Regions from separate parts of the Pararhizobium sp. IMCC3301 genome, predicted to be linked through region 1. Evidence: riboswitches for the same ligand, from Rfam matches in the RefSeq annotation. Region 1 holds a riboswitch; the other holds the start of a gene.
What was found. A riboswitch is a leader RNA that binds a small molecule or an ion and turns the genes downstream of it on or off. The one in region 1 is predicted to bind thiamine pyrophosphate.
Positions count from the first base shown of each region.

Region 1 (4,597 bases):
GGAGACGCGGTTGCTTTCATCGTTGCCGAAACGCTCGAACAGGCCCAGGCCGCAGCCGAATTGCTGGATATCGATTACGATCCACTGGATGTGATTGTGGACACCGCTGCCGCTCTTGATGAGGACGCAGCGCTGGTCTGGCCGGAACTTGGGTCCAATATGGCCAATCTGATCCATCGTGGTGATACGGAGAAAACCGAGGCTGCCTTCGCCGCAGCCGATAAAATCGCGAAGCTGGATATCATCAACAATCGCCTGGTCTGCAACTACATGGAGACGCGCGCCTGCCTGTCTGAATACGATGCCGAGAGCGGCCGGTTCACGGTAACCTTGGGCACTCAGGGTGGTCATGGCATGCGCGATATCATATGCGAAAACATCCTCAGGATTGAACCGGCACGCATGCGGATCATCACGCCGGATGTGGGTGGAGGATTTGGCCCCAAGGCCTTTGTATATCAGGAATATCCGCTGGTTATAAAGGCCAGCGAGGCGCTTGCCGCGCCGGTCAAATGGGTGTGCGACCGCTCGGAGCATTTTCTTCAGGATGCCCATGGCCGGGACAATGTTCTGACCGCCGAACTGGCCATGGATGCAGACGGGCGGTTTCTCGCCATGCGGGTCGATCTGACAGCAAATATGGGTGCCTATCTGTCGCAATATGCACCATTTATTCCCTATCTCGGGCTCACCATGGCCACCGGTTGCTATGATATTCCGGTGATGGATTACACTGTGAAATGCGTTTACACGAATACTGTTCCTGTGGACGCCTACCGGGGCGCGGGCCGCCCCGAAGCAGCCTATCATATTGAACGTCTGGTGAATGAAGCTGCCCGGATATCCGGGCTTGATCCCGCTGAAATCCGGCGGCGCAATTTCATCCGGCCGGAGCAGATGCCGTATCACACCCCGGGTGGCCGGATGTATGATACCGGCGATTTCGCTGGTCAGATGCAAGCTGCCCTGGACAATGCCGATGTCGCCGGGTTCGCAGCGCGCCGCGCGCAGAGCGCGGCAAATGGCAAATATCGCGGTTTTGGATTTGCCACTTATGTTGAAGCCTGTGCATTCGCGGGATCGGAAGAGGCCCGCATTGAATTGAACGATGATGGCAGCGTCACGCTGCTGATCGGAACCCAGTCAAACGGGCAGGGCCATCAGACAGCTTATGCGCAATTCATCGCCGGACATCTCGGGCTGGATTATGATCGGATCAATGTGGTTCAGGGCGATACCGACCGGGTTCGCAAGGGCAAGGGAACCGGTGGTTCCCGGTCGATTCCCCTCGGCGCTGTGTCAGTGGAATGGGCGGCAAAGTCGCTTGCCGAAAAGATCAAGGAAAAAGCGTCTGACGAGCTGGAAGCGGCACCCCGGGATCTGGAACTGAGCGAGGGTGTTGTCAGAGTGGTCGGCACCGACCGGCAGATCAGCCTTGCAGAAATCGCCCAAAAAAGCAGTGAGAAAAGCGGCGAACAGCTATTTGCTTTGGAAGAATTCAGGCAGAACGAGGCGACTTATCCCAATGGCACGCACGCGGTGGAATTGGAAATTGATCCGCAGACCGGAGTTACGACACTTCTCAATTATACCATTGTCGATGATTTCGGTGTCACCGTAAATCCGATGTTGCTGGCGGGTCAGGTCCATGGCGGTGTGGCCCAGGGGATCGGGCAGGCATTGCTTGAACACACTGTGTACGACAAGGATGGCCAGCTCCTGTCAGCCAGTTTTCTGGATTATTGCATGCCGCGCGCCGATGATATTATGGATTTTAATTTCCAGACCCGGAATGTCCCCTCCAAGACTAATGCTCTTGGCATCAAGGGGGCAGGGGAAGCCGGCTCGATCGGCTCCTGTCCGGCTGTCATGAACGCGGTTGTCGACGCACTCAGCCACGGCGCGGGACTGACCCATATCGATATGCCGGCCACTCCGTCGCGTGTCTGGGAGGCCTTGCAGAAAATCGCATGATGGTTTCATCCGGGAGCGGATATGCTCCGCTCTGGTGCCTGCCATGCTTCGGCCCGATTATCGGCTCAAACGGTTGGCGCAGCGTCACCTGAAGCTGTGCATTGCTTAATTGCTGAAATATGGTAAATGATTTTTCACTCATAGGGGTGCCGATTGCCACGGTGGCGGTCGGCTGAGAGGCATGTGACCAACCCTGACAACCTGATCCAGATCATGCTGGCGGAGGGAATGAGGTTTGCTCGATAAAGGCTTATCTCCCGATTGTTTGAAGACGCAAGCCGCAATCCTGCTGGACAGGGTGCGCAGCAGGCAGCCGCGCGTGCATTGCATCACCAATTCCGTGGCCCAGACATTGACCGCTAATGTACTGTTGGCGCTGGGTGCCGAACCCTCAATGACCATTGCTCCGCAGGAGACCGGTGGCTTTGTCAGCGCCGCCGATGCCGTTCTGATCAATCTGGGCACACTGGATGCGGAGCGCAGCAAAGCGGCACGCATTGCCGCGGAAACAGCGCTTGGACTTGGCCGTCCCTTTGTTCTTGACCCCGTTTTTGCCCATCGATCAGCCTCGCGAAAGGCGCTGGCAAACACACTATTGAGCTTGGGGCCAACCGCGATGCGCGGCAATGCAGAGGAAGTCTCGGGACTGAATGCTGATGATGACGTCACCATTGTGGCGCAAACCGGAGAGACTGACACAATCCGCTTTCGCAACCGCATCATCGCTTTACACAATGGCGATCCGTTGATGGCGAAAACGACCGGGGCCGGTTGTGCACTGGGTGCGGTGATGGCAGCCTTTCTGGCAACCAGCGAAGAGCCTTATCTGGCCGTTGTCGCGGCTCTTGTCAGCTTTGCCGTTGCCGGGCAACTGGCCGCCGCTGAAGCACAGGGTCCGGGCAGTTTTGTCCCGGCCTTTCTGGACCAACTGTACCGGCTTACACCTGCGGATATTGAAAAATTCGGACATTTGTCATGAGGCCCGTTGATCTGACACTTTATGGCATTCTCGACCCGCAGCGCAGCCTGGGGCGCGATCTGGACACTCTGGCTGATGCTGCAATTGCCGGGGGCTGCACCCTGCTGCAACTGCGCGACAAACTCGGTTCAACGCGGGACATGCTGTCTCATGCCAAGGCCATCAAATCCGCCATTGCCGGCCGGGTGCCATTCCTGATCAATGACAGGGTGGATGTCGCTCTGGCAATCGGGGCGGACGGGGTTCATCTCGGCCAGGACGATATGCCGGTGGCCGAGGCGCGCAGGCTAATGGGCCCCGGTGCCATAATCGGCCTGTCGGTGAAAACCAGGCAGCAGGCAATGCAGCTCCCCCGCCAGGATTTGAGCTATGTTTGCATTGGTGGTGTATTTGAGACCCGGTCCAAGGACAATCCAACTAGTATCGGCATCGACGGATGGGTTGAACTGGCCGCCCTGTGCCGAACCACAATGGCAGAGCCGATCCCTGTTGGCGCGATTGCCGGCATCGACCGCAATAGCGCGTTTGAGTTGGTAAAAGCGGGAGCCGATGGCGTGGCGCTTATTTCTGCGCTGTTCATGGAAGATGATGTTCGGGGCGCAGCTGCGGCCTTTCGCGACACAATTCAGCGGGCACGGTCCTGATGAGCACGATAAACACACCGATTGCTGTCACCATTGCCGGTTCGGATTCCGGTGGCGGAGCTGGAATTCAGGCGGATTTGAAAACTTTTTCCGCCCTCGGAGTCTATGGCGCCAGCGTCCTGACGGCGTTAACCGCGCAAAACACCATTGGCGTGTCGGCAATTCATGACGTTCCAGAGGCGTTTATCGCCGCCCAGATGGATTCGGTTTATTCCGATTTCAACGTTGCGGCGACCAAGATCGGCATGTTGTCGCAAGCGCCCATCATCAGGATTGTAGCTGCCGGGCTGGCGCACCATGGCGCGCAAAAAATTGTTCTCGATCCGGTGATGGTCACCACCTCGGGGGATTTGTTGCTTTCGGAAAATGCCGTTGAAAGTCTGAAATGCGATCTGCTTCCTGTAGCGGATATCATCACCCCGAATTTGCATGAAGCTGCCGTCCTGCTGGGCGCAGATCTGGCAGTCAGCCGCAGCGAGATGGAAAGCCAGGCCAAACAACTGCTGGCTTTGGGAGCCAGAGCGGTGTTGCTGAAAGGCGGGCATTTTGACGAGCCGAGCGCTGATGATCTGTATCTCAGTTCAGATGAGGGCAAATGGTTTTCAGCCCCCAGAGTCCCCACGCGCAACACCCATGGTACTGGATGCACGCTGTCATCTGCCATCGCAGCCGGGCTTGCCAGGGGCAACAGCATGGCCGCCTCAATCGAAACTGCAAAGCTTTACCTATCTCAGGCCATCGCTCATGCCGATGATCTGACTATCGGGCAGGGGCCGGGACCGGTCCATCATTTTTACGCAACCTGGAACAGCTGATCGCTGGAGGAATCGTCATGGACAACCACAAAAGCATATCACGCCGGCAATTCGTGTCGGTTTCCACTGCCGGTGCGGTTTCAGCTGCTACCTTGTCAGCTCCGGCCATCGCCTCAGGCCATATCGAGTGGCGCTTCGTCACGTCGTGGCCGAAAAACCTGCCTGGTCCCGGCGTGACGGCGCGC
Region 1 is NZ_CP132336.1:4,180,674-4,185,270, forward strand. Features, by position in the region: gene RAL88_RS19890 (xanthine dehydrogenase family protein molybdopterin-binding subunit) at 1-1,974, shown strand, start outside; TPP riboswitch at 2,107-2,219, shown strand; gene RAL88_RS19895 (hydroxyethylthiazole kinase) at 2,210-2,953, shown strand; gene thiE (thiamine phosphate synthase) at 2,950-3,597, shown strand; gene thiD (bifunctional hydroxymethylpyrimidine kinase/phosphomethylpyrimidine kinase) at 3,597-4,412, shown strand; gene RAL88_RS19910 (TRAP transporter substrate-binding protein) at 4,430-4,597, shown strand, end outside.

Region 2 (4,597 bases), 1.8 Mb from region 1:
ATGAAACCGGCGAATATCTGGGAGAGCATGGCCATGAATGGGGCACCGTAACGGGCCGCAAACGGCGCTGCGGCTGGTTCGATGCGGTGCTGGTACGGCAGACTGTGTGTACCAGCGGCATGAATGGCATTGCGCTGACCAAGCTTGATGTTCTGGACGGGCTGGAAGAAATCAAGATATGTACCGGTTACAGACTTGATGGAGAAATGATCGACCATCTGCCCGCATCGCAGGGCGGGCAACGCCGCATCGAACCGATCTATGAGAGTTTTGAGGGCTGGAACGCCACGACAGCGGGTGCAACCAGCTGGGCTGAACTGCCGGCCCAGGCAATAAAATATGTTCGCAGGGTCGAGGAATTAATTGGCGCGCCGGTGGCACTGCTGTCAACCAGTCCGGAACGGGATCACACAATTCTTGTGCACGACCCGTTTCATGATTAATGTTCTGACAACTGCCGGGCGAGAACTATTGGATAAAGTGTAAGCGTATGGCTGATTTTTATAAAGTGTTGAGAAAAACGATTGAAGCACTTCCCGTGGCAACGGGTCAGGCGCGACGATCTGTCTATGATCGTGCCAGGACCGCGATAAGCCGGCAACTTGATGCCATGGACCCGGCTCTGCCGCCATCAGAAGTGTCGCGTCAGCGGCTTGAACTGGAAGACAGTATCCGTGTCGTTGAAGAGGATTATGTTTCCGGGAAGATCATCACCAACTCCGAGCGTGAAAACACGGCACGGCTGGCGCATCAGGAGGAGGAAGAGGCAAGCTTCCGGGCTCATCGTTCCTCGCGCCAAGTTCAGGATGAAGCCGAGAATATGCGGCGCTCGGCCAGCACGCCGGTTGCTGCCGATTTGCCTAATCCGTCCGAAGTTGCTCCTCAGCCGCGGCTGAGGTCCGAGCCAGTAGCTGCTCCGGTTGCTGGGGCTGAACCGGCTGCGGCGTCTGTGGCAGCGTTTGATGCTGCAGTTGCTTCCGCGCGTTCGCTGGGCGATGCTCCTTCCAGAGCAACATCCGCCCTGCGCGAGCCGGTGCGGCCGAAAGCAGAGTCGGCAATGCGCGAAACGGCACGCGCTCAGTCCGCCGAACCGGCACCTGAACGGGGCCAGCGCCCCGGACTTTCCCGGCGCAGCAGCCGCGACGAGTATTATGATGCCCCGGCGCTGGATGATCCATATATGGATGACGTTGCAGATGTCGCGGATGATCAGGACGATTATTTCGATGAAGAGCAAATGCAGCGCGAGCGTGCACAACCGCGCAATAACCGTTCTGGTCGTAGCGGGCGCAATGGACGCCGTGGAGAAGAAAGCGGCCGTGGTGGGGGCGGGCGCGAACGCGCTTACTCAGATGATTACTATGACGACGATCAGGACCGGGTGGTTGTCCGTCGGCGGCGCCGGGTCTGGCCATGGCTGCTGTTGATTTTCCTTATTGGACTGGGAGCCGCTGGCTGGTGGGCCTATCAAAACCAGGACACGGTGATGGCCAATTTCGAGAGCTGGCTCGACTATGGCAATGATGATGTCAATCCGCTGAAGCCGGCGATTGGCGAAAGTTCATCGGGCGATGGGCCACGACGGGTCAATGCCAATGATGCGGCAAATGGTGCAGCGCCGACAGTGGCTGCACCGGCCGAGTCGGTCAAAAATGACGGCCGCATCATCGATGATTCGGGGCAGATGAACCCGAATATCGAACGCGGCGACGTCAGCGCTGCAGTTGGCGAAGGTGTGCTGCCACAACGCGCCATCCTGTATGAAGAAGGGGCTACTGCGGATGAATCCCAGGCTGTCGGAGGCGGCACGACGTGGAGCTTGCGGGAAGAAGGCGGATCGCCTGTGATCGTGGGCCGTGTTGAAGTGCCGCAACGCAGACTGACCCTTGATATCATTATCCGCAAGAATGACGATCCATCGATGTCATCAGCCAGCCACCTCGTTGAAATTTCATATCAGGCTCCGCCCAGACAGGTTGGCGGTGGAATCGATGATATTCCGGCACTGTTGTTGAAATCCAGCGAAGAGGCGCAGGGCGAATTGCTGGCATCGGCCGGTGTCAAAGTGTCTGATACCCTGTTCTGGCTGGCGCTCTCTGCGACACCTGAGAATATTGCCAAAAACCTTGATCTGCTGCGCAAAGGCTCGTGGTTTGATCTGCCGGTTCGTTACAAAAATAACAAGCGGGCCATCATCACGCTGGAAAAAGGCCGCGAGGGTGACGTTGTATTTTCCCAGGCGCTGGACGCCTGGGAACAGGGCAACTAGACCCTATAATATGTGCCGTGCCTGCGGTTATGCCAACGCGGTCAAATGACTGGACATTGATAAGATGTCCATTAGACTGAATTTGTTTCGAGGGGTGTCCCGGCGTTAACGGGGCTGAGATGGAAGCAGGCTGTTGTTCCAAAGATGGAACGGGAGCACGCGTTTCCGGACCCTTTGAACCTGATCCGGATCATGCCGGCGAAGGGACGAAAAGCGCTGATGTCTGTTATGCGCACCTTTCCGCATGGTCCTCAACCTTGATGGGCCGAGCCGCGTGACGCGCCAGTTTTTCAATTTCAAAGTGAGGCAGACCGGCGTAAAGACCGGCGTGCAGGCTTGGGCTCAAAATGCCTTCGCGCGGCTGCTACGGGCCATCGCAATTGCAATTGTGCTGGTGGCGGCGTGGCAGGCAATCGTGTCTGTGTTTGATCTGCCGCCGTTTGTGCTGCCCGGGCCGTTCCAGGTCATGGCAAGTCTTTACAACAATTTTTCCTATCTGCTTGGCCACGCCGCCATTACGGCAAGTGAAATTCTCATAGGTCTAGTGCTCGGCCTTGTGCTGGGCGTTGTGACCGGTCTTGGCATGGCACTGTCTGCTTCCGCTGCGCGGCTGGTATTTCCGGTAGTGCTGGCAACCCAGGCGTTGCCGGTATTTGCCATCGCTCCGCTGCTGGTGCTGTGGTTCGGTTTTGGCCTGGCCTCCAAGATCATCATGGCAACACTGATTATCTATTTTCCCATCACCTCAGCGTTTTTCGATGGTCTGCGGCGCACGGACCCCGATTTGCTGGATCTGGGGCGAATTGCCGGGGCAAGCCCGCTGCAGAGCCTGCTCCATTTGCGGCTGCCATCCGCGTTGCCCTCGCTGTCCTCGGGCCTGCGTGTTGGTGCCAGTCTGGCGCCAATCGGCGCCGTTGTTGGCGAGTGGGTCGGGTCTTCCGCCGGTCTTGGATTTGTCATGCTGCACGCCAATGGGCGGATGCAGACAGATCTGATGTTTGCGGCGCTTTTCATACTTGCGGTGTTCGTTGTGGTGTTGCGCATCGGAACCGATCAACTGACACGGCGGCTGGTTTTCTGGATGCCGGAAAATCAACCAGGCGTTTTTACCTCCACCTGAACAGGATATGTCTCATGCGTTTTTTTCTCAGTGTTTTTATTGTTCTTGCCGGCATTGCCAGTGCGCAGGCTCAGGAAAAGTTGACCGTACTGCTCGACTGGTTCGTCAATCCGGATCATGCACCGCTGATCATTGCCCAGGAACTCGGACTGTTTGCGCGCGAAGGGCTGGATGTGACTTTAGTCGCCCCGGCTGATCCCTCAGCGCCGCCAAGGCTGGTGGCGGCCGGGCAGGGCGATATTGCAATTTCCTATCAGCCCAGCCTGCATCTGCAGATCAAGGAAGGACTGCCGGTGGCCTGGATCGGGACATTGGTGGAAACACCGCTGAATGCCCTGGTGGTGCTGGCAGACGGTCCCATCCAGTCGCTGTCGGATCTGAAGGGCAAAAAGGTCGGCTTTTCGGTCGGTGGCTTTGAAGATGCACTGCTCGGGGCGATGCTTCAGGGTGTCGGGCTCAGCCTTGATGATGTGGAATTGGTGAATGTGAATTTCTCCCTGTCACCTTCGCTGATCAGCGGCAATGTCGATGCGGTCATCGGTGCGTTTCGCAATTTTGAACTGAATCAAATGGATCTGGTTGAGCGGCCGGGCAGAGCGTTTTATCCCGAAGAACACGGTGTGCCGGTCTATGATGAACTGATCCTGATTGCCCATATGGACAAGACTGGCGATCCGCGTTTCCGCAAATTTATGAATGCTGTGGAGGCGGCCACGATCTATCTGACCAACCATCCGGAGGAGGCGCTGGCGCTGTTCGTCAAGGCCTATCCCGAGTTGGATGATGAGCTGAACCGCAGGGCCTGGTTCGATACGCTGCCGCGCTTTGCCAAGCGTCCGCTTGCGTTCGACAAGGCACGCTATGAACGCTTTGCAGCCTTCATGAAAGAGCGCGGCCTGATTGATGAAGTGCCGGATATGGCACGCATTGCCAGACCGCTGAACTGATCAGCGCCATTTGATGGAACACCCCATCGATGGCATTTGCTGCTGCGGCCCGTTGCCGGTCTTTGCAATCTGACGCATGGCGTTCAGCAATTCCGGCGTGCGGTTGCCGGAGTTGCCCATGCCGGTATCATCAAGGCGGCCGCGATATTGCAGTTCCGACTTGTTGTTGAAGCCGAAGAAATCCGGTGTGCAGACAGCGTCATAAGCGCGGCCGACGCTCTGGTCCTGATCCACCAGATAGGGAAATGTGAAATTGTGTTT
Region 2 is NZ_CP132336.1:1,377,377-1,381,973, reverse strand. Features, by position in the region: gene RAL88_RS06650 (adenylosuccinate synthase) at 1-443, shown strand, start outside; gene RAL88_RS06645 (hypothetical protein) at 491-2,269, shown strand; TPP riboswitch at 2,350-2,493, shown strand; gene RAL88_RS06640 (ABC transporter permease) at 2,514-3,389, shown strand; gene RAL88_RS06635 (ABC transporter substrate-binding protein) at 3,404-4,336, shown strand; gene RAL88_RS06630 (thioredoxin family protein) at 4,337-4,597, opposite strand, start outside.
Region 2: it holds a riboswitch for thiamine pyrophosphate, as region 1 does, so the genes downstream of both, RAL88_RS06640 (ABC transporter permease) here and RAL88_RS19895 (hydroxyethylthiazole kinase) in region 1, are expected to answer to the same signal.